DNA from 4 places in the Micromonospora jinlongensis genome. Region 3 is predicted to be linked to each of the others. Evidence: riboswitches for the same ligand, from Rfam matches in the RefSeq annotation. Region 3 holds a riboswitch; each other region holds the start of a gene.
What was found. Region 3 has a riboswitch for cobalamin ahead of HNR22_RS20830 (ABC transporter substrate-binding protein). Riboswitches for the same ligand answer to the same signal wherever they lie in the genome.
Positions count from the first base shown of each region.

Region 1: linked by a shared signal. The riboswitch ahead of HNR22_RS01535 (ribonucleoside-diphosphate reductase subunit alpha) and the one ahead of HNR22_RS20830 (ABC transporter substrate-binding protein) in region 3 are both predicted to bind cobalamin.
Region 2: linked by a shared signal. The riboswitch ahead of HNR22_RS01490 (CbtB domain-containing protein) and the one ahead of HNR22_RS20830 (ABC transporter substrate-binding protein) in region 3 are both predicted to bind cobalamin.
Region 4: linked by a shared signal. The riboswitch ahead of HNR22_RS07425 (acyl-CoA thioesterase) and the one ahead of HNR22_RS20830 (ABC transporter substrate-binding protein) in region 3 are both predicted to bind cobalamin.

Region 1 covers NZ_JACCHK010000001.1:479,087-486,356, forward strand. Annotated here, with positions in the region: gene HNR22_RS01515 (enolase C-terminal domain-like protein) at 1-392, opposite strand, end outside; gene HNR22_RS01520 (MBL fold metallo-hydrolase) at 658-1,449, opposite strand; gene HNR22_RS01525 (alpha/beta hydrolase) at 1,446-2,240, opposite strand; gene HNR22_RS01530 (helix-turn-helix domain-containing protein) at 2,504-3,469, opposite strand; cobalamin riboswitch at 3,719-3,935, shown strand; gene HNR22_RS01535 (ribonucleoside-diphosphate reductase subunit alpha) at 4,128-6,464, shown strand; gene HNR22_RS01540 (ribonucleotide-diphosphate reductase subunit beta) at 6,521-7,270, shown strand, end outside.
Region 2 covers NZ_JACCHK010000001.1:468,547-475,816, forward strand. Annotated here, with positions in the region: gene HNR22_RS01470 (GH92 family glycosyl hydrolase) at 1-2,384, shown strand, start outside; gene HNR22_RS01475 (phosphotransferase) at 2,479-3,138, shown strand; gene HNR22_RS01480 (histidine phosphatase family protein) at 3,478-4,074, opposite strand; gene HNR22_RS01485 (CbtA family protein) at 4,071-4,841, opposite strand; gene HNR22_RS01490 (CbtB domain-containing protein) at 4,832-5,035, opposite strand; cobalamin riboswitch at 5,071-5,216, opposite strand; gene HNR22_RS01495 (ABC transporter permease) at 5,870-6,877, shown strand; gene HNR22_RS01500 (ABC transporter substrate-binding protein) at 6,918-7,270, shown strand, end outside.
Region 3 covers NZ_JACCHK010000001.1:4,664,353-4,671,622, reverse strand. Annotated here, with positions in the region: gene HNR22_RS20855 (ABC transporter ATP-binding protein) at 1-517, shown strand, start outside; gene HNR22_RS20850 (ABC transporter permease) at 528-1,265, shown strand; gene HNR22_RS20845 (VOC family protein) at 1,360-2,124, shown strand; gene HNR22_RS20840 (ABC transporter ATP-binding protein) at 2,074-2,928, opposite strand; gene HNR22_RS20835 (FecCD family ABC transporter permease) at 3,000-4,061, opposite strand; gene HNR22_RS20830 (ABC transporter substrate-binding protein) at 4,196-5,125, opposite strand; cobalamin riboswitch at 5,211-5,333, opposite strand; gene HNR22_RS20825 (M14 family metallopeptidase) at 5,477-7,270, opposite strand, start outside.
Region 4 covers NZ_JACCHK010000001.1:1,741,217-1,748,486, reverse strand. Annotated here, with positions in the region: gene HNR22_RS07430 (copper resistance protein CopC) at 1-803, opposite strand, end outside; cobalamin riboswitch at 935-1,149, shown strand; gene HNR22_RS07425 (acyl-CoA thioesterase) at 1,339-1,782, shown strand; gene HNR22_RS07420 (hypothetical protein) at 1,918-2,601, opposite strand; gene HNR22_RS07415 (helix-turn-helix domain-containing protein) at 3,136-4,347, shown strand; gene HNR22_RS07410 (hypothetical protein) at 4,684-4,863, shown strand; gene HNR22_RS31200 (hypothetical protein) at 4,860-5,156, shown strand; gene HNR22_RS07405 (ATP-binding cassette domain-containing protein) at 5,486-6,166, opposite strand; gene HNR22_RS07400 (oligopeptide/dipeptide ABC transporter ATP-binding protein) at 6,163-7,167, opposite strand; gene HNR22_RS07395 (ABC transporter permease) at 7,164-7,270, opposite strand, start outside.

The DNA of each region.
Region 1 (7,270 bases), 4.2 Mb from region 3:
AGCCGGGCGACCAGGTCCCATGAGGCGTTCAGCACGGCCGCCAGCGACAGGTGGACGACGCCCTTCTCCGGCCCGAGCCACCGCAGTTGGCTGTCGGAGGTGAGGAGTCGGTAGACCGCGCCCATGTCCGCGGCCATCGTCGCCACGTCCAGGCCGACCAGAAGCTGTGCCTGGTGCACCGCGGCCGCGGCGACGATGTCGTTGCCTCGACCGATGGTGAAGGTCAGCCCGTGACCCGCGAGTGGCACGCCCACGCTGTCGACACCGTCGGTGTGCAGGATGACGTACGCCGCCGAGTAGTCGCCGTCCTTGTTCATGGCGTCGGACCCGTCGGCGGTCAGTGAGGTGGGAAAACGGACGTCCTCGACGGTGACGGCGGTGATCTGCGGCATGCGCTCCTCGCCCGGCTAGGCAAAAGATCGGATGATCACTCGGAGTATACGGAGGGCGTTTCTGGCGCGTCAACGATGTCGATCGACATCCGATCGGATACATCCGACGTTTCTGCGTTCCATGATCGGCGCTGAGACGCCGGGCCATGCGATCGTCCTCGTCGGGAGGGAGTGGCGGCGCGGTGGGCCCGGCCAGAGCGGGGAAGATTGCCTGCCCAACACACCCAACCCCGGTGTCGGCGAGCCGCCGACACCGGGGTTCCGGTCAAGCCGTGAGGGACGTGGCCACGCCCGTGGTCAGCCAGTTCAGGCTGCGCTGGACCGGCTCCGGCGCGACGGCGAATGCGGCCTCGATCGCCGACCGGTCCTCGGTGAAATGACCCCAGCCCTCATAGTGCACCGGCACCACCGTGTGCGCCCCAACGAGAGTGCACAGCTCGACACCGTCGGTGGCTGTCATCGTGTAGCGCAGCGGACCTGTCAGGCCGAACCGCACCGCGCCCAGGTGCAGCAGCGTGGTGCCGATGGTGAACCGTTCGGCCACCTGCCGTACCCCCCGGTACAGGACCGTGTCGCCGGTGATCCACAGGGCGCCGTGCCGCTGTCCCTGCCAGCGCAGCACGAAACCGGTCACCTCTCCGGCCACCGGTCGGCTCAGCGGGGGTCCGTGCCGGCACGGGGTCGCGGTCACCTCGATGGCTGGCCGGCCGGGCGCGGTCAACTCGGTGCTGCGCCAGGGCCGGAGCCCGGTGGCCGGCGGGCCGACCCGGCGGGCGCCGCTGACGGTGGTGACGACCCGACCGGCGGACGGCAGCAGCGCGCGGCCGCTGTCGTCGAGGTTGTCGGCGTGGTGGTCGTGCGTCAGCAGCACCACGTCGATGTGGCCGAGTGACTCCGCCGGCAGTGCCGGGCCGGTCAGCTTGCGCGACGCGGTGCCCCACCCGAACTTGTACGTCCGGCCCGGAGCGTCGAATGTCGGGTCGGTGAGGATGCGCCAGCCGTCCACCTCGACCAGCATGGTCGGCCCGCCGATGTGGGTGATCCGCAGGTCGCTCACCGTGCGTGCCGCAAGGCCCAGTCGAGGACCTCGTCGGCGATCTCCTGCCAACCCTTCTGGGCCGGTAGGAGATGCGCGTAGCCGTCGTACTCCCGGCGTTCGGTGATGGTGTTCGACTTGTAGTGCTTGGCGTTCGACTCCTGGATCGCCGGCGGCATGATGTGGTCCTCGGAGCCGGAGACGAACAGCAGCGGCGCCCGGTTGTCATTGTGGTAGTCGACCCAGGTGTCCTGGTGCCCAGGCTGGAAGTTCGCCAGCACGCTGCCCCAGAGGATGCCGCCGTTGGCCGGGATGGCATAGCGCTGCCACAGCGCCCGGCCCTCCTCCTCGGTGAACGTGTTGGTGAAGGCGTACTGCCACTCCTCGAACGTCAGCGGCACCACCCTGTGCCGATTCGCCGGGTTCTTCAGCACCGGGAACGTCGACTTCACCTGCGACAGTGGCACCACCCGCACGCCCTCGGTCGGCGCTGAGTTCATCGCGACGCCGGCCGCGCCGAAGCCGTGGTCGAGCAGGATCTGCGTGAACGCGCCACCGGCCGAGTGCCCGATGATGATCGGCGGTGAGTTCAGCCCACGGAGCACACTCTCGTAGTGGCCGATGATCTGCGGCACCGTGGAGTGCAGGATCGGTGTGGGATCGGTGTTCAGGGCCTCCACCTCGACCTCGTAACCGGGGTAGGCGGGCGCGATGACCCGGAAGCCCTTGCTCTCGTAGTGGGTGATCCAGTTCTCCCAGCTGCGTGGGGTGACCCAGAATCCGTGGACGAGCATGATCGTGTCGGGTGCCATGTCAGGCGTCCTTCCAGAAAGAATGTCGAGCAGGTCGCGGCCGAGTTGGTCCCTGTGCGTGTCGGTGGGCCGTGCGGCGCCCCGGGGTAAACCAGCAGACGGGCGTTCTTGATGCGGGCGGCGGATGCCTGCCCGCCCACCGCGAAGGGGACGACCTGGTCGTCGTCGCCTCCCTCACCTTCGCCCCGGACGGTGCGAATCTAACCTCGGCGCTTCGATTTCTGACCGGCTCTGTGTGCACGAACGTTGTCCACAGCGCACGATCAGGACGGCGGCGTCTCCTCGCACGAGCGGCGCCACTGAGCGGGTGAGAAGCCGTAGCGGGCCTTGAACCGTCGGGTGAAGTGCGTCGAGTCCCGGAAGCCCCAACGGCGTGCGATCACGGCGACCGGCAGATGCCGCTTGTCTGGCCGACGCAGATCGTGCCACACGCTCTGGAGCCGTTCGCTGATGATCCACTGCTCGAGACTGATGTCGGCGTCCGCGCAGACCTTGTAGAGGTGTCGCAGGGAGATGTTGTGTGCCGCGGCGATGCGGCCGGGCGTGAGGTCGGGGTCGGCCAGGTGATGGCGGACGTACGTGCGGACGCGGGTGAGGATGGTCTCGGCGAGCACCTGCCTCGCGAGCCGTTCCGTGCGGTCGGCGGATGCCAGCAGCGCCCGGGTCAACTCGATGCTGGTGGTGGTGACGATCGCCGCCGTCGGGTCGGCCGTGATCCGCGCCGGATTCCTGGTGAGGTTCGTGATGTGGTCGGTGACCATGCGGTACAGCGGGCTGGCTCGCAGTCGGTGGATGGCGTGCCGGATGACGTCGATCGGCAGTCCGAGCTGGTCACTGGGAATCTGGATGCAGCCGGCCGCTCCGTCGCCGGACCAGGAGTAGTCGTACGGCGCTGACAGGTCGACGGCGAGGAGCTCGCCCGGCGGAACCACCTGTAGGTGCTTGTGCTGATCGAGGTGGCCGTGGGCGCGTTGCTGCACGGACAGGGCGACGACCGGCATCGCGTCCTGTCTGGCGAGTTTGGCCGTACGCAGCAGGCGGATGCCGGAGGAACGGCTGATGAAGATGTTGCTGTTGCCGAGGTCCCACAGTTCCATCCGGCAGAAGATGTCGCCGTCGGGATCCTCATGGATGACGTGACAGGGCGCCGACGCGTGCAGCATCGCCGTCCTGATGGCCTCGATACGATCCGGAAGCGGTATGACGGCGGTGTCGAGAACGTACGGCATGATTCCGCTTCCACTGTCGGAGCGCCTGAGTCCCCGAGGATAGGCGGAGCAGGGTCGAGCACGGTACCCCCCGAGTCGTCTCCCCGAGGCGCGCCCGAGTGCGGTCACCCCGGTGCCTGGCTGACGGGCGCAACCACGAATCCGCCGCTGAACGGCGTGCCGACACCCGGCCGTGACGGTCGTCACCGGACCGCCGCCGACACGCCCGGGGTCGACATGTGGGGTGTGACAACGCCTGCATCCCTATATATGGTGTCGAGCGCAGCTGGTTCGACCGCTCATCCGGTGTGGTCGAGGCAAGAGGGAACCCGGTGGAAATCCGGGACTGTCCCGCAGCGGTGAGTGGGAACGACCGCCGTCATCAGCACTGGGCCACCAAGCGGCCTGGGAAGCGACGGCCAGTAGGAGACCGGCCAGCCCGGTCGTGCCCACGAGTCCGAAGACCTGCCAGCGCGCCGCGTACCCGCACCCGGGTGGGCGGCGGTCCGAGGCCGCGTGGGACGGCTGACGCCACCTGACCCACGCCGTGCCGGCGTGGCGTCCGTCGGTGTCTGTCTCCTCGCGTCCGGACCACCAGGTCTCGAACTCCGAGGAGCGAGTGGTGACAGTCACCGAGGCAGTCCCGGTCAGCGGCGACGCGACAGTGCGCCGGACGCCGATGCAGGTCCGCAAGCGCGACGGCGCCACCGAACCCGTGGACGTGAACAAGATCGTCCGGGCGGTCGAGCGGTGGGCCGACGACCTGACCGACGTCGACCCGATGCGCGTCGCCACCCGCACCATCAGCGGCCTGTACGACGGCGCGACGACGGCCGAGCTGGACCGGTTGTCCATCCAGACCGCGGCCGAGATGATCGGCGAGGAGCCGCAGTACTCGCGCCTCGCCGCCCGGCTGCTGGCCGGTTACGTCGACAAGGAGGTGCGTCGGCAGGGAATCACCTCGTTCAGCGCGGCGATCCGGGTCGGCCACGCCGAGGGCCTGATCGGAGACGACACCGCCGCGTTCGTCGCCGCACACGCCGCGATGCTCGACGCCGCCGTCGATCCGGACGGCGACCGGCGATTCGAGTACTTCGGCCTGCGTACGGTGGCCGACCGGTACCTGCTGCGCCACCCCACCAGCAGGCTGGTGCTGGAGACCCCGCAGTACTGGCTGCTGCGGGTGGCCTGTGGTCTGTCCACCACGCCCGACGAGGCGACCGGGTTCTACCGGCTGATGTCCAGCCTGGCCTACCTGCCCAGCTCGCCGACCCTGTTCAACTCCGGCACCCGGCACACCCAGATGTCCTCCTGCTATCTGGTCGACTCCCCGCTCGACGAGCTGGACTCGATCTACCAGCGGTACGCCCAGGTCGCGAACCTGTCCAAGTTCGCCGGTGGCATCGGTATCGCGTACTCCCGGGTGCGGTCCCGGGGCGCGCTGATCCGCGGTACCAACGGGCAGTCCAACGGGATCGTGCCGTGGCTGCGCACGCTGGACGCGAGCGTCGCCGCGGTCAACCAGGGTGGCCGGCGCAAGGGCGCGGCCTGCGTCTACCTGGAGCCGTGGCACCCGGACATCGAGGAGTTCCTGCAACTGCGCGACAACACCGGCGAGGACGCCCGACGTACCCACAACCTCAACCTGGCCAACTGGATCCCGGACGAGTTCATGCGCCGGGTCGAGGCCGACGAGCTGTGGTCGCTGTTCGACCCGCACGAGGTGCCCGAGCTGCCCGACCTGTGGGGGGAGCGGTTCGACGCCGCGTACCGCGAGGCCGAGGCGCAGGGCCGGTACGTGCGGCAGGTCCCGGCGCGGGAGCTGTACGGGAAGATGATGCGGACCCTGGCCCAGACCGGCAACGGGTGGATGACCTTCAAGGACGCCGCCAACCGGTTGTGCAACCAGACCGCCGAGCCGGGCAACGTGGTGCACCTGTCCAACCTCTGCACCGAGATCGTGGAGGTGTCCAGCGACGTCGAGACGGCCGTGTGCAACCTCGGTTCGGTGAACCTCGCCGCCCACCTCACCGACGGTGGCATCGACTGGGAGCGGCTGCGCGCCACGGTCCGTACCGCGGTGACGTTCCTGGACCGGGTCATCGACATCAACTACTACCCGACCTCGCAGGCGGCGGCGAGCAACCCCCGCTGGCGGCCGGTCGGGCTCGGGCTGATGGGCCTCCAGGACGTCTTCTTCGCGCTGCGGCTGCCCTTCGACTCGCCGGCCGCGCGGGAGCTGTCCACCCGGATCAGCGAGGAGCTGTACCTGACCGCGCTGGAGACCTCCGCCGACCTGGCCCGCGACTTCGGCGCGCATCCGGCGTATCCGCAGACCCGGGCCGCGCGGGGCCAGCTCCAGCCCGACCTGTGGGGCGTCGAGGGTACGCAGACCGCACGGTGGGACGCGCTGCGCGAGCGGGTCGAGGCGTACGGGCTGCGCAACTCGTTGCTGGTGGCGGTAGCCCCGACCGCGACCATCGCCTCGATCGCCGGGTGCTACGAGTGCATCGAGCCGCAGGTGTCCAACCTGTTCAAGCGCGAGACCCTGTCGGGGGAGTTCCTCCAGGTCAACACCGCTCTGGTACGCGAGCTGAAGGCCCGTGGTCTGTGGACCGACCGGATCCGGTCGGCCATCAAGCGGGCCGAGGGGTCCGTGCAGGACATCGCCGAGCTGCCGGCCGGCGTACGGGAGTTGTTCCGCACCGCGTGGGAGCTGCCGCAGCGCGCCCTGATCGACCTGGCCGCGGCCCGTGCCCCGTTCATCGACCAGTCCCAGTCGCTGAACCTGTTCCTGGCCGCACCGACCATCGGCAAGCTGTCCTCGATGTACCTGTACGCCTGGAAGGCCGGGCTGAAGACCACCTACTACCTGCGCTCCCGCCCAGCAACGCGGATCCAGCAGGCCACCGTCAGCGCCGTCGCGCCCGTCGCCGTCGTCGCCCCGGTGGTGGCCGACGCGGAGGCGCTGGCCTGCTCGTTGGAGAACCCCGAGTCGTGCGAGGCCTGCCAGTGACCGCCGACACCGCCACCGCCGCTACCGCCGACACCGCCGAAACGAGGACCACGCACATGCTGCTCGACCCCGGGATGGACCTCACCCTCCGCCCGATGCGCTACCCGCACTTCTTCGACCGGTTCCGCGACGCCATCCGTAACACCTGGACGGTCGAGGAGGTGGATCTGCACGCCGACCTCGCCGACCTGGACAAGCTGTCGCCGGCCGAGCGGCACCTGGTCAGCCGTCTGGTGGCGTTCTTCGCCACCGGCGACACGATCGTCGCGAACAACCTGGTGCTCAACCTGTACCAGCACGTCAACAGCCCCGAGGGCCGCCTCTACCTGTCCCGGCAGCTGTTCGAGGAGGCCGTGCACGTCCAGTTCTACCTCAACCTGCTCGACACGTACGTGCCCGATGAGACCGAGCGCTTCGAGGCCTTCGCCGCCATCGAGAACATCCCCTCGATCCGTCGCAAGGCCGAGTTCTGTTTCCGCTGGATCGACTCCCTGAACGACCTGCGGGAGCTGCGGTCCCGGGAGGACCGACGGACGTTCCTGCTCAACCTGATCTGCTTCGCCGCCTGCATCGAGGGGCTGTTCTTCTACGGCGCGTTCGCGTACGTCTACTTCCTGCGCTCCCGTGGGCTGCTGCACGGCCTGGCCTCCGGCACCAACTGGGTGTTCCGGGACGAGTCGATGCACATGGCGTTCGCGTTCGACGTGGTCGACACCGTCCGCGCCGAGGAGCCGGACCTGTTCGACGACGACCTCGCCGACCAGGTTCGGCGGATGCTCACCGAGGCCGTCGAGTGTGAGGTGCAG
Region 2 (7,270 bases), 4.2 Mb from region 3:
GCGACATCGTCGTCAACGCGCCGAGCAACAGCACCCGCAACGTCTACGTGCAGGACGTCAAGGTCAACGGCAAGAAGCAGCGCGGTCTGTCGGTGGACGTGGCCGCACTCGCCAAGGGCGGCACCATCGACTTCCAGATGGGCCCCAACCCGTCCTCCTGGGGCAGCGGCAGGAACGACGCGCCGCCGTCGCTGACCAAGGGTGACCAGGCGCCGAAGCCGTTGCAGGACACCACCGGCCCCGGCCTCGGCACCGCGACCGCCACCGGTGGTCAGGACGCGTCGAAGCTGTTCGACGACTCGTCCACCACGCAGCTGACCTTCACCTCGGCGACCCCGCAGATCTCCTGGGCGTTCCGTGGTGGCAAGCAGAAGCCGACGTACTACACCGTCACGTCGGGGGCGAGTGCGGGCGATCCGGCGGACTGGCGACTGCAGGGCTCCAACGACGGCATCACCTGGACCACCGTGGACTCCCGCAGGGACCAGGTGTTCCGGTGGCGCAGTCAGACCCGCCCGTACACGATCGACAAGCCGGGCCGGTTCGCGCAGTTCCGTCTCGCGGTCACGAAGACCGTCGGCGCCGCGCAGACCAGTCTCGCCGAGATCGAGTTGCTCGCCGGTGGCGACGTGTCCATCGGAGGCGGCGACATCGCGGTGACCGCCGCGGGCAGCGTGCACGCGGCGTCCGGCGTACCGGTCTCGGTACCGCTGGCGTCCGTCACCGGGGGCACCGCGACCGGTTACCGGGCAACGATCGACTGGGGTGACGGCACGCCGGTCACCGAGGGCACCGTGACGCTGAGCTCGCGGGCCGTCTACAACATCGGCGGGTCGCACACCTACGCCACCCCGGGCTTCCACCAGGCGAACGTCACGGTGACCGACGGCGAGAGCCAGAGCTCCGCGACGGTCGGCGTCGAGGTGGCGTACGCCCCGACGTCCGGCCTCACCGCCGCGTTCGACACCGTCTGCGTCGGCGACGAGGGAGTCCTCGCGGCGGACTGCGACGCCAAGTCGTGGGCGTACTCGCGGGCCGCCCTGGCGGCGGGCGGTGCGACGCAGGGGCAGCGGCAGCAGGTCCCGGGGACCGCGTTGCAGTTCACGCTGCCGATGATCCCGGCCGGGCAGCCGGACAACGCCACCGGCAACGGTGCGACGGTCCTGCTCGACCTGCCGGAGGACGCGAAGAGCATCTCCTTCATCGGCGCCGGAACGCAGGGCAACCAGAGCACCACCGGCACGGCGAACTTCAGTGACGGCAGCACGGCCAGCGTCCCGATCCAGATGAGCGACTGGACGCTGGGCGGCAACGCCAACGCCAGCCCGTCCTACGGCAACATCATCGTTGCCCGGACGGCGTACCGGCTGCACGGCACGAGCCGGGACGGCGCCCAGCCGTTCCTGTTCGCGACCGCGCCGTACCAGATTCCGGCGGGCAAGACGCTGGTGTCGGTGACCCTGCCGACGCAGACCGGTGACCCTCGCTCGGCGGGCCGGATCCACGTGTTCGCCGTCGCCAACGACGGCACGCCGGCCCCCGCGCTGGCCACTGTCGCCCCGAAGGACCAGACGGCGAACGCCGGCCAGGCCCTCGCGGCGAACCTCGGCTCGGTGACCGGCGGCGTTCCCGGCACGACCGGCTACCGTGCCCGCGTCCAGTGGGGTGACGGCACGGCTCCGGACGACGTCACCATCGGTGCGTCCGGTGCGATGAGCGGTCAGCACACCTACTCGCGGGAGGGCACCTACACGGTGCACGTCACCGCGTGGGACACGCTGTCGAGCAGCACCGAGGCCTTCACCGTGACCGTCGCGCGGGGCGGTTCCCAGCCGACGATCGCGCTGTCGGCGGCTGGCCCCGTCACCACCGGCGGCACTGTCACCGTCGACGGCAGTGGGTTCGCCGCCGGTGAGCAGGTGACCGTCAGCGTCGGCACCGACCCGGCCCGGACCACGAAGGTCGCGGCCTCCGCGACGGGCACGGTCCGCGTCTCGGTCCCGACCTCCGGTGACGCACAACCCGGCCGGTACGCGGTCACCGCGACGGGCGCGTCGACGCGGACGCCGGCCACGGCCACCGTCCAGGTGACCGGGCAGGCCCAGGCGCCGAGCTACCAGCCGCGGGTGGCACTGCTGACCACCTCGGGTCCGCGTGGTACGTCGATCGCCATCGACGGTTCCGGGTTCGTTCCGAACGAGGCGGTCACGATCACCGTCGGGAACGGCCTCGCGGTCAGCACGGTGCGCGCGAACGGTGACGGTGTCATCTCGGGCGCGACGGTCAGCGTTCCGGGTGCGGCGAAGGCGGGCGCGACCAGCGTCACGCTGAGCGGTGAGAAGTCGGCGACGAAGGTGTCCCGGCCGTTCACCGTCACCGGCTAGCACTGAGCCGGGGACAGCGCAGCAGGGTGGGGCGGGCCGTGATCACGGCCCGCCCCACGCGCTTGTCGCGCAACCACTGTTAGCGTCGTCTGCCATGGCCGATCACGCGCTGCTCGCCTCGGGGCGCGACGCCGACGTCTACGTGCTCGACGAGTCGCGGGTGCTGCGCCGGTACCGGCAGGGTGGGGACAGCGCGCCCGAGGCGGCGTTGATGGCGTATGTCGGGGTCGCCGGCTACCCGGTGCCCGTGGTGTACGACGCCCAAGGGCCCGACCTGGTGCTCGAACGACTCGACGGCGAGACTCTCCTGGCGTCGATGCTGGCCGGACGCACCGCCATCGGCGCGGCCGCCGACCTGCTCGTGGGCCTGCTCGACCGCCTCCACAGCCTGCCGGCCCGGTTCAGCGTTGACCCGTCGGACCGCGTCCTGCACCTCGACCTGCACCCACAGAACGTCATGGTGACCTCGCGCGGGCCCGTGGTCATCGATTGGCGCAACGCGGCCGAGGGACCGGCAGACCTGGACGTGGCCATGACCGCTCTCATCCTCGCCGACGTGGCGGTCAGCCCGGACCCGCAGCTCGCCGATCTTGCCCGGGACGGCCTCGACGCCTTTCAGCGACGCGCGCAGCCACCCCGGGCCAGCCAACTACGGCGTGCGGTGGGTCAGCGCCGGGTCGACCCGGCGCTGACCGCCGTCGAGAAGTCCGCCCTGGGCCGTGCCGCCGCACTGGTCCATACTCGGGCGGGCTGAAGCAGACCGTCCGGTCGGGCTCAGCGGCGCGGCAGCAGCGCGACGCCGGGCCTCTCATCGCGCTGGCCCGGCGACGGTGTATTGCTTTCAGGCGGCATACCTCGGAGTCATATCTATACCTCTGAGGTATATCGCTCTCCGGGCCGTCCACCCGCCGCTCAGCTCACTGCGGGCCCTGGATTCATGACCACACCATCGCGGAGTCGACCCACCTCGGCTCCGCGCCCAGCGCGACACCGCCGCCAACAGCACCCTCCCGGTCCGGTACCTGTCGGCGCCGGTGTCGGCATCGTGGCCGCCGGCCGCCTGGGCGCGGCGGCCCGCGCCGTTGGCGTGACCTCAACCTGCTCGCGGCGCGCACAGTCGGAGTTGCCAGCGCGTGCCCTGGCTGGTGAGCCGGATGATCGCCAACGGCTCCACGTCCAGCTGCCGGTACGTCGCCATTGGCAGGCCGAGGGCGTGCACGACCGCGACCCGGATCACCAGCGGGTGGGTGACCGCGATGACGCGCCCGCCGGCTCGGTGCTGCTCGTCCAGCCAACTGCCGACCCGATCCCGCACGGCCGCGACGGACTCACCGCCGTGCGGTGCCGAGTTCGGTGTGGACAACCAGTCGTGTAGGGCCTGCGGGTGCGTGCCGGCGATCTCTTCGAGCGACCGTCCGGTCCAGTCTCCGTAGTCGCAGTCGGCCAACGCCGTCTCGATCGTCGGCAGCAGACCGAAGGCGGCGGCGGTCTGCCGGGCCGCCGCCGCTGGGCTGCACAGGCAGGTGTCGTGCATGCCGAGGTGCCCACGCCGGTCCGGATCCGCGTGGGCCTGGGCGAGGGTGGCGCGCAGACCGCCCTCGTCCAGACCGTCGTCGGGCCCGCCGAAGCGGGCCCGACGCAGGGCGGCGGTGTGACCGTGGGCGACCAGCCGGAGGCTGGTGACGGTCATGTGCTGGGCAGGGCGGCGGCGGCCTGACGGCGTCGATCGTGGTGCATCAGGGCCGCGAACAGCAGGCCGATCCCGGTCCAGAGCACCACCTGGGTGCCGAGGGAGGCCAGTCGGAAGTTCCACAGCAGCGTCGCGGGGAAGTCGGTGGGGACTTCCTGGAACGAGGGAAGCACCACGTAGGACGCGACGGTGACCAGCAGAAAGCCGCCGACGGCCGCGGCGACGCGTTGCCACAGTGGTGCCTGCGCGCCGACCGACCGGTAGCCCAGCGAGCCGGCCCACACGGCCACCAGACCGAGCACCACCATCAGCAGGTAGGTGACGGTGCGTTGGTTGATGGTGGCCGGGTCGCCGACCGCCGGGGGGTTCGCCGGGTACTTGAGGAACGGCACGATCACCGCGCCGAGCAGCGCCGCACCGGCCAGCAGCAGGCCGGAACGCCCGTCGTCGTCGGTCCGCCGCCGACGGGCCAGCAGGACGTACGCCGTGGCCAGCAGACCGCCCATCGCGGCGCCGAACAGGCCGGTGGCCAGGAACAGCCCGCCGCGTTGGCCGCTCCGGGTGACCAGGGCCTCGTCGTGCTGGTGCCCGCCAGCGGCGGGTTCGGCGTGCGAGGCCGCCTCCTCGATCGCGATGGCTGCCTCGACGTGCGGTTCGCCGGCGACGTAGGCGAACGTCCCGGCGAGCAGGCCAGCGATCAGGCCGGCGAGCAGGCCGCGGACGAGGACGGCGAGGAACGGGGGAGCGGTGGTGGCGTTCAGTGGCACGGAACACCGAGCAGGTGCCGGCCGTCGTGCATGAGCTCGTGCAGGTACATACCGCTGCGCGACACCGCACCCTGGTCGAACGCGACGAGGTAGGCCAGCAGGGTGAGCGCCACGACGGTCGCCAGGACCGTCCACAGAAGACGCGTGGTGCCAGCGGGATTCACCAACGGCTGGCTGGACGTGGAGCTGGACATATGATCACGAACCTCCCCGGGGATGACGCGTCCCCATCGCAAGGCTGCGGACGACCGAGCGTCCTGGCTCACGGGCCCCATTTGAGGTGGGGGAACCGCTCACAGTGGCGCGACCGCGCCGGAATCACACCGGCTTCCCTCGCGTCGCCGCAGATAGTGGGTCGACGGTATCGGTGCCGCCGCAGGCGGTCAACCCGGCCCCGCAACGGGTGAGGCACCGGCGCCCGAGGCTTCAGCGCCGCCCGATTCGTCTGATCAAAACCCGGCCGCCGTCGGCGGGCATCCTTCGCCGCGGCCGAACCCGACGCGACGGCGAAGCTCTCCGGGCTGGTGGCCGGGGTGAACGGCGCGGCCTGGACGACGGCGGACCCGCGGCCCGCTGTCGAGCACGCGCTCGACTGTTCGGCCCGGGTCTGCTGATTCTTGGCTCGGACCGGCCGGTCTGTCTGCTCGCCGCCCGGTACACCGGTTGGGTTCGTGAGGAGGCGAGCGCGGCGGGCGTCGAAGACATAGCATGTTATCGATAACAATCGGATTGTGGTGCGTTGGCTCGCGGGGCGGCCATCGACAACAGGTCATGCCGTTCTGATCGGACATAGGGCTCCGAGGGCTCGCGTAACGACGACAAAACATGGTCGCAAGACCTTGGCAACACACGCACGTGCATGGCATGGTAACGCCTGATCAAGGGAAACATCCGACCTATCTCCGTGGGTGGCGCGGGCCCGAGCCCGTCTCTCCCTGCCGAGGAGGCTCGGCCGGTCACCGGTGCTCCGCTCGCCGACGGCTCTCCCGTCGCGTGCGGCGCCACGCTTGGGGAGGTCAGGGCCGACGATGAGCACCGTCGAGGCAACCACCGGCACGCAGCACGGCACGCCCAGCGACTGGTTCCGGGAACGGATCTCCCACGCCGTCTCCGAGCTGACCGCCGCCACCGCGCTCGTCGTGCTGTTCATCGTGTTGACTTTCGCCAGCCCCTACTTCCTGACCGCGGACAACCTCTTCAACATCGGGGCGCAGACCGCGGTGATCGCCATCATCGCCACGGCGCAGACGATGGTCATCATCACGAGGGGCATCGACCTCTCCGTGGGATCGGTCGCCGCGCTCGCCGGCGTGGCGGGGGCGATGGTCGTACGCGACCTCGGCTTTCCACTCTGGGCGGCGACAACGGTCGCGATCGGCGTCGGCGCGCTGGCCGGGCTGCTCAACGGGCTGCTGGTGACCGTGGCTCGGATCCCACCGTTCATCGCGACGCTGGGAACGATGTCCGTCGGACGCGGGCTCGTCTTCATCATCACCGGGGCGGTCGGCGTCTACGGCCTGCCCCGATCCTTCCAACTGCTCGGCAACGGGGAGATCGTCGGCATCCCGTTCGCCGTGGTGATCACCGTACTGGTCGCCGTCGGTGTCGCCTTCCTGCTCTCCCAGACCCGCTTCGGTCAGTACACGTACGCGATGGGCTCCAATCTGGAGGCCGCACGCCGGTCGGGCATCCGGGTCGGGCGGCACCTGACCGGCGTGTACGTGCTGGCGGGTGTGCTCGTCGGGCTGGGCGGCATGATCGCGGCCTCGCGGGTCAACTCCGGCCAGCCGAACTACGGGATCTCGCTGGAGCTCGACGTCATCGCCGCCGCGGTCATCGGTGGGGCAAGCCTGTTCGGAGGTCAGGGCCGGATCGTCGGGACGATCATCGGCGCGTTCCTCATCGCCCTGGTCCGCAACGGCGCCGTCCTGCTCGACATCAGCATCCACTACCAGCAGGTGATCGTCGGCCTGATCATCTGGGCCGCCGTCTACTTCGACCAGTACCGCCGACGGCGGCTGGAATCACGGGGTTGACATGCCATTCCGAGAGTCCGAACGAGGAAGGACACACACCATGGCACACACCACCACCAGCCGGCGGACACGCGGGCCACTCCTGCGCGCGCAGGCGATTCTGGCCGTGGCCGCGGCGACCGCTCTGCTCAGCGCCTGCGGCGGGGTCGAGGTCCGGGACGGAGGCGACGGCGCGACCAAGGACGCGAGCGGGCCGTTGAAGCTCGCTGTGGTCCCGAAGGCGGTCGGGGCCGACTACTGGAACACGGTGAAGGCGGGCGCCGAGTGCGCCGCGCAACGCGCGGGTGACGTCACCGTCCAGTGGGACGGGGTGACCACCGAAACCGATGTCGAGGGTCAGGTCAACCTGATCCAGAACTACGTCACCAAGAAGGTCGACGGCATCGTCTACGC
Region 3 (7,270 bases):
CGTCGGCCGACCCCGACTGGTGCTGCTCGACGAACCGACCACCGGCCTGGACGTTGCCGCCCGGCACACCCTCTGGGAGGCGATCCGCGCGTTCCATGCCGACGGCGGCACCGTGCTGTTGAGCAGCCACTACCTGGAGGAGGTGGAGGCGCTGGCGCACCGGGTGGTGGTGATCGGGCAGGGCCGGGTGCTCGCCGACGACACCGTGGACGCCGTGCGCGGCATCGTCGGCGTACGCCGGGTCAGCCTGGTCGCCGACCACCTGCCCGACCTGCCCGGCATCGTGCGCACCGAACGCATCGACGGCCGGCTGCACCTGCTCACCACCGACGCCGACGAACTGGTCCGAGCGCTGGTCACGGCCGGAACGGCCTTCACCGACCTGGAGGTACGACCGACCTCGCTGGAGGAGGCGTTCCTCGCCATCACCAGCGGGGGCGCGCCCGCCGGGGACCAGCCGGCCACCGAAGGCCGAGCCGCCACCGCCGCTGCCGGCGGCCAACCCACCACAGTCTGAGGAGGCCACCGTGCAGCTCGCCCTGGTTCACGCCCGCTACCAACTACTGGAGATCATCCGGATCCCGGTGGCCGTCGTCGGCAGCGCCTTCTTCCCGGCCGCCGCCATGATCTTCTTCGTGGTGCCGTTCGCCGGCGAGGACTCGGCCGGTGCCACCTACGCCACCGCGTCGATGGTCACCTTCTCGGTGATGAGCGCCAACATCTTCCAGTACGGCGTCGGCGTCGCCGAGGACCGCGACCATCCCTGGGACCCGTACACGCGAACCTTGCCGGCCGGGCCCGCGCCCCGGTTCGCGGGCCGGGTGCTGGCCGGCCTGGCACTGACGTACCTCTCGCTGATCCCGGTCGTGGTGATCGGCGCGACGCTGACCGCGGCCCAGATCACCCTGCCGGCCCTACTGCTGACCATCGGCACCGTGGCCGTCGTCTCGGTGCCGTTCACGCTGATGGGCCTCGCGATCGGCTACTCGCTGCCCAGCAAGGCGGCGATCGTCGTGGCGCAGGTCGTCTTCCTGCCGCTCGCATTCGGTGGCGGCCTGCTCTCCGCGCCCGGTGACGCACCGGGGTTCATCGAGACGATCGCGCCGTTCCTGCCCACCCGGGGCGCGGCCGAGCTGATGTGGTCGGCGGTCGGCAAATACCGCGTCGAGCCGCTGGCGATGATCATGCTCGGCGTCTGGGTGGTGCTGCTCGCGGCGCTCGCCGGCTGGGCGTACCGACGGGACGAGGGTCGCCGGTTCAGCTGACGATTCGTCCGTTTCCGCCCCGGGCCGCGGCGGGACGGTGCCAGGATTCCGGCAGGGGGTCGCCGTGACCACCCGGGCCGAGAGGGGTCTTGACGTGAGCACCGTCCCGCCGGGTACGCCCTGCTGGGCCGACCTGGCCACCCCGGACCTGACCGAGGCGCGGCGCTTCTACCCGGAGCTGTTCGGCTGGACCGGCCGGGTGACACCGGAGCCCGAGGCGGGCGGCTACACGGTCTTCCTGCTCGACGGCAAGCCGGTGGCCGGGGCCGGGCCACCGGCGATCCCGGACCAGGTGCCGATCTGGTCGACGTACCTGGCCACCGACGACGCGGAACTGGTCGCCGGCCGGGTCGAACGGGCCGGCGGGCAGGTCGTCGTGCCGCCGTTCGAGGTCTTCGACCGGGGCTGGATGGCGGTCTTCGCCGACCCGGCCGGCGCCACGTTCAGCGTCTGGCAGCCGCTGGCCATGGCCGGCGCCGAAGTGTTCAACGTGCCGGGCGCGATGAGCTGGAACGAACTGGTCACTCCCGACCCCGAGGGCGCGAAGGTCTTCTACGAGCTGGTCTTCGGCTGGCAGCCGGACGACCAGGCGGTGGGCCCCATGACGTACACCGGCTGGCGGCTCGGGACGCAGATCGTCGCCGGGATGATGCCGCCGCTGGCCGACGACTTCCCGGCCGACCTGCCCGCGTACTGGACGGTGTACTTCGCGGTGACCGACGCGGACGCCGCCGCGGCCCGCGCCGCCGAGCTGGGCGGAACGATCCTGGTCCCGCCCCGGGACATCCCGGCGGGCCGGTTCGCAGCCCTACGCGACCCCCAGGGTGCCCTCTTCTCCGTCATCGACCTCGGCCCCTGACCTGGACGACCTCGCGCGGGGGCGGACCGGGACCACCAGTGGGCCGTGGGTGCCGGGGACCACCCGGACGCTGGCCCGGTAGTGGGTCGCCAGCAGGTGCTCGGTCAGCACCTCGGACGGGGTTCCGGCGGCCACCACCTGACCGCTGGCGAGCATCACCATCCGGTCGGCGTACTCGCCGGCGAGGGAGAGGTCGTGCATCGTGGCGAGGACGGTCAGGCCGTGCTCGCGGCGCAACTGGTCGACCAGTTCCAGCACCTCCTGCTGGTGCCCGATGTCGAGTGCGCTGGTCGGCTCGTCGAGCAGCAGCAGCGTCGCGCCCTGGGCGAGCGCCCGGGCGAGGAACACCCGCTGTCGTTCGCCTCCGGAGAGGGTGGCCAGCTCACGGCGGTGGAAGCCGGTGAGGTCCAACCGGCCGAGCACCTCGTGCACGGCGTCGAGGTCGGCGGTCGACTCCCGCCCCAGTGTGGGGATGTACGGGGTGCGGCCGAGCAGCACGTAGTCCAGCACCGACATGCCGGGCGGCACCACCGGCGACTGTGCCACGGTGGCCACCACCCGGGCGCGGTCCCGGCGGCGCAGCGCGGTGCTCGCCGTACCGAACAGGGTGATCACCCCCGGCGCGGGCAGCAGGCCGCCGACGGCGCGCAACAGGGTGGACTTGCCGGCGCCGTTCGGGCCGATCACGGTGACCCACTCGCCGACGGCGACGGTGAGGTCGACGCCGGTCAGGATCGGTGTGCCGCCGAGGTCGACGTGCAGCCCGCGCACCTCGACGGCCGGCACACCGCCGTCGCCACCCACGGACGAAAGACTCCCGGACGGAAGACCCCCGGACGGAAGACCGCCGGACGGGCCGGCGGCGGGCTCGCGGCTCACGTGAGCACCCGTCGGGCGGTCCGCAGCACGATCACGAAGAACGGGCCGCCCAGCAGGGCGGTCACCACCCCGATCGGCACCTCGGACGGAGCGGCGACGGTGCGGGCCACCACGTCGGTCAGCGCCAGGAACGCACCGCCGAACAGCAGTGACAGCGGCAGGATCGCCCGGTAGCTCGACCCGGCGAGCAGCCGGACGGTGTGCGGCACGATGATGCCGACGAAGCCGATCAGGCCGGTCGCGGAGACCGCCGCGGCGGTGCCCAGGGAGGCTGCGGCGATCAACAGGTAGCGGGTGCGTTGCGGGTGCAGGCCCAGACTTCTCGCCTCGTCGTCACCGACCGCGAGGACGTCCAGCTCGCGGCGGTGCAGCAGCACCACCACCGTGGTCAGAGCGGCGTACGGCAGCACCAGCAGCACGTCGTGCCAGCCGGCGGTGGCCAGCCGGCCGAGCAGCCAGGAGTAGACCGGTTGGATGCTGTCGGAGTGTCGTTGCAGCAGGTACGTCTGCCCGGCGGAGAGGAACGCGGAGACCGCCACTCCGGCCAGGATCAGCATCGCCGGTGAGCCGCCGCGCCCGCCGGCCGCGCCGAGCACGTAGGTCATCGTGACGGCGAGCAGTGAACCGGCGAACGCGGCCAACGGGATGGTCATCGGCAGCCCGGAGATCGCACCTTGCCGGCCGGCACCGCCGAGGGCGATCGCCGCGGTGACCGCGAGGCCGGCGCCAGCGGCCACGCCCAGGAGGTACGGGTCGGCGAGCGGGTTGCGGAACACGCCCTGGTAGCAGCCACCGGCGAGGGCGAGCAGCCCGCCGACCAGCAGGCCCAGCACCACTCGGGGCAACCGCAGCTCGGTGACGATCGCGATCTCTCGCTCGGAGAGGCCGCTGTCGAGGTGCACCCCCGGGATCAGGTTGAGCAGCTCGGCCGCGACGCTGCCGGCGGGCAGGCTGACCGGGCCGAGCGACACCCCGGCGACGAGCGCGACGAGCACCGCGAACACCCCGGCGACCAGCCATCGCTTGCGCAGCCCGGCGGGCCGGGCTGTTGACGGCAGCCCAGCGGGCCGCGACGCGGACGGCGGTCCGGCGGACCGGGCCGCGGGAAGCGGCCCGGTCACCGAGCCGTCTTTCGTTCGCGACTGCGGGGCTCGCAAACCCGGCTCACTCCTCGCTCACCGACGGACGACGGTCACGCGGGCACCCTGGCGACCGCGTCGATGATGACCCGGAGCAGGTCCACGACCCGCGGCCCCCAGCGGGAGGCGACGTCGTCGTCCAGTGCGATGACCTGGTTGTTCTTCACCGCGGTGAGCCCGGCCCAGCCGCTGCGCGCCTTGACCGAGTCGGCGTTCTGCTGGCAGCACTTGGAGTCGGCCAGGAAGACGAAGTCCGGGTTGGCCTTGACGATGAACTCCTGGGACAGCTGCGGGTAGCCGGCGTTCTTACCGTCCGCGTCGGCGGGGTCGGCGATGTTGGTCAGACCGACCTGGCTGTAGAGCGTGCCGATGAAGGTCTTGCTGGTCGCGCTGTACAGCTCGGGGCCCAGCTCGTGGTAGTAGGTGAGCTTCTCGGCGCGCTGCGGCAGGTCCTTGACCAGCTTGGCGATGTCGTCCTTCATCCGGCTGGCGACGTCGGTGGCCTGGTCGGCGTGCCCGGTCAGCGTGCCCAGTTCGGTGATCTGCCGGTACGTGTCGTCGAGCGTGGTGGCCGCCGGGGTCTGGTACACCGGGATCTTCAGCTTGCCGAGCTGCTCGACGATCTTGTTGCGGTCGTCGGAGAGCACCACCAGGTCGGGGTTCTTACCGGCGATCGCCTCGGCGTTCGGCTGGAAGGCGGAGAGGTCGCTCTTGGGAGCGTCGGCCGGGTAGTTGGACTGGTCGTCGACGGCGGTCACCTGCGGGCCGGCACCGATCGCGAAGAGCATCTCGGTGGCGGTCGGCGACAGCGCGACGATCTTCTCGGGGCGCTTGTCGAGGGTGAGCGTGCCGACCGTGACCGGGTACGCGGCGGCCGCGGTGCCGGTGGTCGGCTTGTCGTCGGCCTTCTCGGCGCAGGCGCCGAGGGCTAGCGCGGCGACCGCGAGGGTCGCGGCGAAGAGCCGAGGGGTACGTCTGAACATGGGGCCTCCTGTCGGTCGAGGAGTGTGGTGCTTCGCCGACAGGGACTTTCGTACGCCCGCCCACGAGGCGCCCTTCCTCGAGAGCGCGTATCGCGACCGATCCGCAGGCGACCTGGCTCGTCCCCACCGTCGGGTGGGGCATCACAGTTGCGGGACAGCGCCGGGTTTAGCACCGGCTTCGCTGCGGACTGGTCGGTAAGACGGTAGCGCACCGCCGGGACGTGCCGGATCGATCAAGGGGCGATCGGTGCCGGACGATCGGAACCGCGACACAGTAGGGATATGTCCCGTATCTGGAGGCTCGGGAGCGGGTGGTGGGGCCCCGCCGGGGCGGAGCGGGACCCCACCCGATCAGGAGGACGTGATGGTGACGTTGTCCACAGCCGCCTCGACCAGGCTGGCGCCGGAGGCATCCGCCGCCTCGACGAGGATGCGGACCGACTGCCCGGCGTACGGGGTGAGGTTGAGGTTGGCAACCGCCCAACTCCCGTTGCGGTTGGTCGCCGCGCCGGCCTGGGTGAGCAGCGCGGTGGTGCCGCCGTTGTGCACGACACTCACCCGCAGGTAGTCCGCCGACGAGGCGTTCGAGCCGTGCGCCAGATACCAGGCCAGCGAGAGATTCAGTGTGCCGGACGACGGCAGGGTCACCGCCGGGGACCGGGCACTGGTCACGCCGCCGTCGAGGTCGTAGTCACCCGCCGCCGAGCCGGCGAGCCGGCCGGTGACCAGGTCGTTGGATCCGGCGTACGGGGTGAGCTGCTTGGCGCCGGAGGACGTGGTCGCCTGGGCGGCGCCCCGCTCGAACGCGCCGACGGTGGCGGTGTCGGTGCCGGACGGGTTGATGGTCCAGCCGGTGGCGGTCTCGAAGGTGTCCGACCAGACCGTGGTGCCGCCACCACCGCTGCCGCAGTACTGCGCCTGCTTGCCGATGGCCCGGTACGGGCAGTCGGCGTACTCGCTGAGCAGCAGCACGGCCTCGCGGTTGCGGCTGGTCTGCGCGGGGATCACCTCGTCGGGCGGGTAGAAGCCGCCGCCGCCGGACGAGCCCGGGTACATCTCGAAGGTGTACGCCCAGATGTTGTGGGTGGCCCACATCCAGTCCAGGCTGTCCCCGTCGGTGATGTAGAGGTCGCTGGACTGTTCCGGGGTGTAGTTGTTGGTCGCCGCCATCTGCTGGCCGATGGTGGCGAAGGTGTTGTACTGGTCCGCGTTCATGCCCGTCGCGGTGTTCGCCGTCGTGTAGCCGTACGGCCAGAGCACCAGCTGCGAATACGTGTGGAAGTCGATGTTGGCCTTGATCTGCTGCACGCCACCGACCACCCGACCGTTGACGAAGTTGCGCAACGCCTGCGTTTCCGGGGCGGAGAACGCCGACGGCCCCCGGTAGGTCTCCGACGAGGTGGAGCCGGACGAGCCGCCGCAGCAACCCCAGTTGTAGCCCCAGTTGCGGTTCAGGTCGGTGCCGACGTTGGACGAACCACTGTTGGGCTGCCGGTTCTTGCGCCAGGACCGGTACGACCCGGTGGCGATGTCGTACTCGCTGCCGTCCGGGTTGACCGTCGGCACGATCCAGATCTCCCGACCGTTGACGATGTTGGTGATCCGGGAGTCGGAGCCGTAGCTGTCGGTGAACAGGTTGAGCAGGTAGATCGCCATCTCGACGGTCAGGTGCTCACGGGCGTGCTGTTGGGAGTTGAACAGGATCTCGGGTTCGTTCTCGTCGGTGCCGACGTTGTCGGAGATCTTCACCGCCATAAGGTCGCGGCCCTCGTACGACGAACCGATGCTGATCTTGCGGGCGATCGCCGGATGGTCGGCGACGACCTGGTTCACGACGGCGGTCAGTTCCGCGTAGTCGTGGTAGTTGGAGTCGGCGGGCGGGAAGGCCATCGTGCCGATCTCGCCGGCGCCGCGCTCGGCGTTGGGTGGCGGCGCCAGCGGTTCCAGCCGGAAGCCGAGCTTGCCGATCGCGGCGGCCTCACCCGCGGTCGCCGAGATGTGCAGCACGCCGTGTTCCGAGTAGTCGATGGCGGCTCCGGTACGGGCCACCGCGTTGCGGTCGGCGAGGGTCCGGGGCCCGAGCACCCGGTAGCTGGCGGCGGCCGGCTCGGTGGACCGGTCCGGTGCGGGTCGGGCGGCGACCGG
Region 4 (7,270 bases), 2.9 Mb from region 3:
GCACCGCCGCCGCGTCGACCGGAGGTCGCCGACGAGGTACGGCCCCGGCCGGTGGCTCTGCCTGTGGAAGCCGATCGGCGACGCCAGAAGAAGAACCCGGCCACCGCCCCGACCGCCACCGCCAAGCCGGCCCAGGCCAGTGCTCCGGGGCCGCTTTCATCGCTCGACCCGGTCGGCGGGGCCGCCGCAGCCGCGGACGGCGGGGCCGCCGACTCGACTGCGGTGGTCGGAACCGCTGAGCCCTGCCCAGATGATCCGTGCTGCTCGGTGGCGGCCACCAGCGCCGGGTCCGGCTGCGTCGACGGCGCACTCCACCCCTGCGGCGCTGCCGTCACCCGCCCGTTGTAGCGGAAGGTCAACGTGCCCCGCACGGTGTCGCCGTCCGAGGCGACCGACAGGTAGCTCACCGAGTACTGGCCCTTGGCCGGCAGGTGGGAGACGGGCACCACCACGGGGAACCCCGTCGTGTACTCCCGTGGCTCGAACTGTCCGTTGACCAGGAAGTACTCCCGCACCGGCTTGTCCAGCGGCTTCGGCTCCCCGTACGACCAGCCGTTGTCGACCCGGACGCCGCCCGGTGCGGTGATCGTGAAGAACGCGTTGGCGGCGGCCTTCTCGGTGAAGTAGAGCCGCACCGACGTCAACGGCTCGTTCACCGTGGCGCCGCTCGCTGGCGTGGACATGGCGAGAGTCCCGTGAGCTGCGGCGGGTTGGGCGGACGCGAGGAGGGCGACCGCCGAGGCGAGGAGGAGCGCGAGGAGGCCCGAGACCACCCGCCCGCAAGTCTGAGGGAGACGACGCATTTGAATATCCTCACCGCCGTGAGACTTTTTTCAAGAGGTGGCGATCTTTTTCCTCAGATGGCAAAAGTTGACGATGAGGACGCCGTGCCGCCGCAGCACGCCGCGCCGAATGGACGGAATCCCTGGCCAGCTATGCTGCCGACGGCGCTGGTTCGCCCCGTCGTGACCGACTGGGCGTCGTAAGAGGGAACCCGGTGGAAATCCGGGGCTGCCCCGCAGCGGTGAGTGGGAACGACCGCCGTCATCAGCACTGGGCCAGCAGGCCTGGGAAGCGACGGCCAGTAGGGGACCGGCGCGACCGGTCAGGCCCGCGAGTCCGAAGACCTGCCGGCGCCGCGTACACAACCGTGTGCGCTGCCGTCGGCCTCGCGGGTGGGCTGAGCGGGTGACGGGCCGTGCGTGTGGCGCGTCCTCGTCAGCGTGTGCCCGCGACCCGGCGGTGTGGTTTCCCGAGGGACGGACTACCGCTGTGCACGACACCACCACGATCGCCGGCCGAGCGCCGTCGGCGTCGCACCTGACCCTGTCGCAGATCATGGACCAGCACCACACCAACCTGATGGGTACGGTGCACGGCGGCCGGATCCTCAACCTCATTGACTCCGTCGCCGGTGTGGTCGCCGCCCGGCACTCCGACGGGCCGGCGGTGACCGCCGCCATCGACGAGACCGCGTTCCTGCGCGCGGTACGGGTCGGCGACGTCGTGCACGTCGACGCCCGGATCACCTGGGCCGGCCGCAGCTCGATGGAGGTGGCCGTCAAGGTGACCGCCGACCGGTGGGACCGTGCGGTGCCGCCCACCGACGTGGCCACCGCCCACCTGGTCATGGTCGCCATCGACGACGACGGTCAGCCCCGTACGGTGCCGCCGCTGCTGCCGGAGACCGACGGGGACCGGCGTCGGTACCGGGAGGCGGAGATCCGTCGGGAGCACCGGCTGGCGCTACGGCGCGCGCTGCTCGACGGCGCCGACGGCTGAGAAGCGCTCGGTCCGTCCGTCGCGGCGCTGGCCAGTCCGAGGAGCAGCCCACCCCCCAGGAGGGCGGGTCGGCGGCAGACGGGATGGCAAGGTCAGCGGGGTGGGGTTGGACCCACAGCACGGTCGCCGCCGCGATTATCGGTCCCACCGATCGGCGTAGGGTAGGACAAGCAGCCGGATGTAGTCGTGTAATTCGATCGACGCGTCGTGCTCCCGCAGTACGGCCGGCGCGTGTCGTAGCACCCACAGCGACAGCGTCGGGCACCACGTGTCCTCGTTGTGCCAACTCGACCAAGGGAGCGCATCGCCCAGCAGGTCGTCCATCCACTCATCCACGGCTGTGACCAGCCGCCGCCGCGCCACCGCGTCGACCAGCAACTCTGCCCAGATAGCCAACCACGGGGCGAGCTTGGTGGTGGCCTCGGCGAGGAGTGTTAGGGCCTCATGGGCGGGCACCTTTGCATCGGGCTCGACCAGGACGTGCAGCCACCAGGCGTCCACGAATTCCCGCAGGGCGTCCTGTTGTCCGGTGGGCCACTCCTGCCAGCGGCCGGCGGTGAACAACAGCCCAAGGCTCTCCATCCCGGCCATTGGCTCTACGCGGCCCGCCACGAGGCTCTGGGTCAGTTGGGGCAGGATCCGGCGCAGCAGCGGGCCGGGGTAGTGCCAGTCTGTGGTCCAGTACGTGCGGCGGAGCAGGTCGTCGTCAAGCGGCACGTCCGGGGTCTTGAGCAGTGCCAGTTCCTCCGCGCTGCCCCAGTGACACTCGCAGTTGGACTCCTGCCGGTGGGCCGTCATGCCCTGGAACGTGGCGGCCACACCCGCCAGCGCCCTATCCAGGCGGCCGCTTACATCAGTCCGATCAGGGATCATGGCGAATCCGCCTTCGAGGACTCCGGAGGCGTATCACCTGCCGAAGAGAAGGATCTTAGAGCCATACGAACCCCGCGCGTGCCTGGGGTCAAGGAGGCTTGGGCTGGGTGACCAACTGGGTGACGACGGGTGCGGGCAGCGCCGGACGTCCATGGACTCTGGTGGACCGTTGAGACAGCTCAGCCCTGCTGCTTTGATGACGGCTATCAGACTGTCGACAGCAACAGTGACAGCACTGGCCTCGAACGAGGACCGCCGCGGACGGCGAAGTGCGGATCGCCGCCCGAGGTCGCGTGCGAAGACGGATGTCGCCGCACGAAGCGCCCCGAACTTACAAGCGAGGAGGCCAGGGCTTTGGGCGTCGGCGTGGAAGGCGACGCGCGGCGTGTGAGGGGTTATGAGGCGGCAGGCAGGCCGGTAGCGTTGGGTGGCGGCGGCCTGGGCGCCGACGGTGCGTCCCGCGCTATGAGGAGGTCCGGGATGGATTTCTTGCCGGAGTTGACTTTCGGACAGCGGTTGAAGGTCTACCGGGAGCGGTCCGGGAAGACCCGTGCGGTGCTCGGGGGGTTGGTCGGGCGCAGCGCCGAGTGGGTCAAGGCAGTGGAGACCGATCGCATCTTGCCGCCGCGCATTCACATGCTGGATCGCATCGCGCGTGCTCTCAAGGTCGACGTGTCTGCCTTGGCCGGGGAGTTGAGCGCCCGGTCTGCTGTCGTCAACGGGCCGGAGCATCCGGCGCTGGCGTCCGTCCGTGACGCCGTGAACCGCTTCGCGATTTCTGACGAGGCTTCCCCGGAGTCGTTGACGAGCCTGAGGGAGCGGCTTGCGATGGCGTGGCGGGCGCGTCATCAGGCGTCGGATCACCGCACGGTGTTGGGCGGGTTGTTGCCGGGGATGCTGCGCGACGTGCAGCGCGCCGCGTTGGCGTACGAGGGTGATGAGCGTCGGCAGGCTCAGGCCCTGTTGGCCGAGACGTTCGGGCTGACGCAGATGTTTCTTGCCTACCAACCCGCCGCCGAGTTGTTGTGGCGGGTCGCGGACCGAGCGATGGTGGCGGCACAGGAGTCCGGCGACCCGGAGGCGCTGGCGTGCGCGGGATGGTTCCTGTGCCAGGTACATCGGGATGCCGGTGACTGGGACACCGCGATGGCGGTGACCCTGGACCTCCTGTCGGCGCTGGAGCCGCGCACCGCCGACGGCAACACGAACCTCCTGGCGCTTTGGGGTGCGTTGAACTTCGAGGCTGCCTACACCGCCGCCCGCGCTGGTGAGGAAGGTCGAGCCTGGCGGTACTGGGACCGCGCGGACCGGGTGGCGCAGCGCCTGCCGCAGGGCTTCTATCAGCCGCAGACATCGTTCTCACAGGTCATCATGGGCGCTCATGCGGTGACCGTGGCGGTGGAGTTGCAGAAGTCAGGTGAGGCGGTGCGACAGGCACGCCGTCATGATTCCGCGGCGATCCCGTCGAGGCCGCGCCGGGCACGCCATCTCATCGAGGTCGCACGGGCGCACTACGGCAAGGACGACAAGGAAGCGGCCGTGATGACCCTCCGGCAGGCGTACGAATCGGCCCCGGAGACGATCCGCTTCAACGGGTACGCCCGCCAGATCACCTTGGACCTGCTCGACGGCCCGCGTTCCGCCCGTGACGACGCCCGTGACCTTGCGATCAAGGTCGGGCTGCTCTCGTGATCCAGGGGTAGAAACCTTACCCATTCCGCTCCACGACCCACCGTAGCTTCTTGCTCACGGGATGCGGCGGGCGGTGCGGGTATCGCCTGGTCGCCGCGTCCCCTTCAGCTTCGAGGGCAGGAAGCCGTCCTCGTGCTCGAACGAGGGAGGGGCCGTGCGGCGCGTCTCGTATGACGAATACCTCTCGGCCACCGCGCTGACTCTCGCCCGCAGGCATCGGCCGGTGTGGTCGTGGCAACTCTGGCGGCATATCTGCCGCTGCGGAGCCGACCTACCCTGCCGTGCCCGGCACCGGATACCGATCAATCGTGGCCATTGGCCACAGGAGGGTGAGCAGTGAGTAGCGGGCAGCAGGAGGCGATCATCGCGTCGCACGTCCGAGGGCTGGACGGCATGTGCAGCGGCTGCCGGGCGTGGTGGGCGCGGCTCACGCCATACCCGTGCTGGCAGGTCGAATGGGCGACCAGCCGGCAGGCACGGGCGATCACCGTTCGCTTCCTGACGGATGTGCGGTGACCGTCCACGGCCCGGTCATGCCGATCTGGAGCTGCGGTGGCTGCGGCCTGCCCTGGCCCTGCCTGACCCGGAAGCGCGAGCTGCGGGCGGAGTATGCGGATGCTCCCGTGTCGCTGGCACTCTACCTCGGGTCCTACCTCGTTCAGGCGACCGAGGACATGCCTTGGACCCCGGCCGGCGTGCTGCACCGCCGGTTTCTCGGATGGACCAGGGAGGCCAGGCTGTCGAAGCCAGCAGTACAGCAGCGAAGTACAGCAACGCTGCCAACCGAACCGAGCCGGGAGGCGCGCTAGCAGGCCGTCTGACCTCGCATCAAGCTCAAGCCGACCGGGTTGACGAGAGTTCACACCGAAGAGGTCGTTGTGCAGGAGTCAAGTTGTCCACTTCGATCGACTACGCCCCCCGAAATTGGCTAACAAACCCAATTTCGGATGGGCTGTGCGGGTGACGGGCCGTACGTGCGAAGCGGGGGCGTGTCCTCGTCAGCGTGTGCCCGCGACCGGTGGTGTGGTTTCCGAGGACGGACTACCGCTGTGCACGACACCATCACGCTCGCGGGTTTTCAATCCGCGCTCAAGGTCGACCCGGATCGGCGCCGCGCGCCAGCGCGTCGGTAGAAGACTCAGGTCACGGCCGATGCCGTTCCGACCAGGTCGACGACCCGGTCGGCCCAGCGGTTCAGCAGGATCTCATCGTGGGTGACGATCAGGACTCCGGCGCGCTGCGCCCGCTGGTAGTCGCGGATGACGGCGGCGACGTGCGCCTGGGTCGAGGCGTCGAGCATCGCCGTGGCCTCGTCGCAGAGCAGGTAGTCGGGGCGGTGTACGAGCGCCCGGGCGAGGCAGGCCCGTTGCAGTTGCCCGTCGGACACCGCGTGTGGCCGCCGGCCGCGCAGGTCCGGGGTGAGGCCGACGAGTTCGGCGAGTTCGGCTACCCGCTCGCGGACCGCCGGCTCGGGCGTTCGGATCGCGCGCAGCGGTTCGGCGATCAGGTCGTCGAGGCTCAGCCGGGGATCGGCGGCGGCGCGAGGGCTCTGGAAGAGCACGGCGACGCGGGTCCGCAGGTCGACCGGCACGGCGTAGCGCACACCGCCGACCGGGGTGCCGTCGATGCTGACCCGGCCGCCCTCGGGGCGGCGCAGGAGCGCCAGGACCCGGACCAGTGTCGACTTGCCGCAGCCGGACGGGCCGCGAAGGCCGACCGTCTCGCCCCGGTCGATGCGCAGCGTGACGCCGTCGAGCACGACCTGCCGGCCGTACCCGACGGTCACCTCGTCGGCGAGCAGATGCGGCGAGCTGGTCACGTGACGGCTCCGGTGGTGATCGGGTGGTGGCAGGCGACCGTGCCACCTCCGGTGAGCGGTGTCGGCGGTGGCTGGCTCGCGCAGAGGTCGGTGCGACGTGGGCAGCGGGGCGCGAACGAGCATCCCGGGGGCAGCGCGGTGAGCATCGGCGGGTCGCCCGGCACCGGCCGGAAGGCGCGGTCGGGCAGGGCGTCGAGCAGCGCCGCCGCGTACGGGTGGGTTGGTGCGGTGAAGAGCTGGCCGGCGTCCCGGTGCTCCGCGATGCGGCTGGCGTACATGACGGCGACCGTGTCGGCGACCCGCTGCGCGGCGGCCAGGTCGTGGGTGATGAGCACGACGGCCGAGCCGTCGTCGCAGCGGCGTCGCAGCAGATCGAGGGTGTGGTCCACCAACGGGCGGTCGAGACCGGTGGTGGGCTCGTCGGCGATGAGCAGCGACGGGTCGGGTGCCAGCGCGAGCGCGGTGACCAGGCGCTGCGCCATGCCGCCGGAGAGTTCGTGCGGGTAGCGGTCCAGGTCGGCCGGGTCGAGCCCGACGTCGACAGCGAGCCGATCGCAGTCCTCGCGGCCCCGGCCGTGCGCCCGCAGCGTCTCGGTGAGCAGTCGTCGTCCGGTGCGGACCGGGTTCAGCGCGGTGGCCGGGCTCTGCGGCACCAGCCCGACCCGGCGACCGCGTACCCGGCGGGCCAGGTGGCGCTGACCGCAGGTGACCAGGTCGACCGGGTCGGCGTCCGGGTAGTGCAGGACGGCGTGGCCGGTGATCGTGGCGTTGCCCGGCAACAGGCCGAGCAGGGCGTGGGCGAGCACGGACTTGCCGCAGCCGGACTCACCGACGATGGCCAGCAGTTCGCCGGCCCGTACGGTGAGGTTGAGGTCGGTGACGGCGTGCACGCTGGTGTCGCGGAGCCGGAACTGGACGCCGAGGTCGTCAACGGTGAGCAGCGGCCGACGCACGGCGGCGCGGTCCGGTGCCGGGGCGGTGAGGCGTTCGGTGGTGGTCACAGGTGCAGCTCCGCTCGGACCCGGGGATCGAGGCGGTCGCGCCAGCGGGCGGCGAGGACCGCGATGGCGAGGGTGACGACGACGATGACCGCCCCCGGCGCCA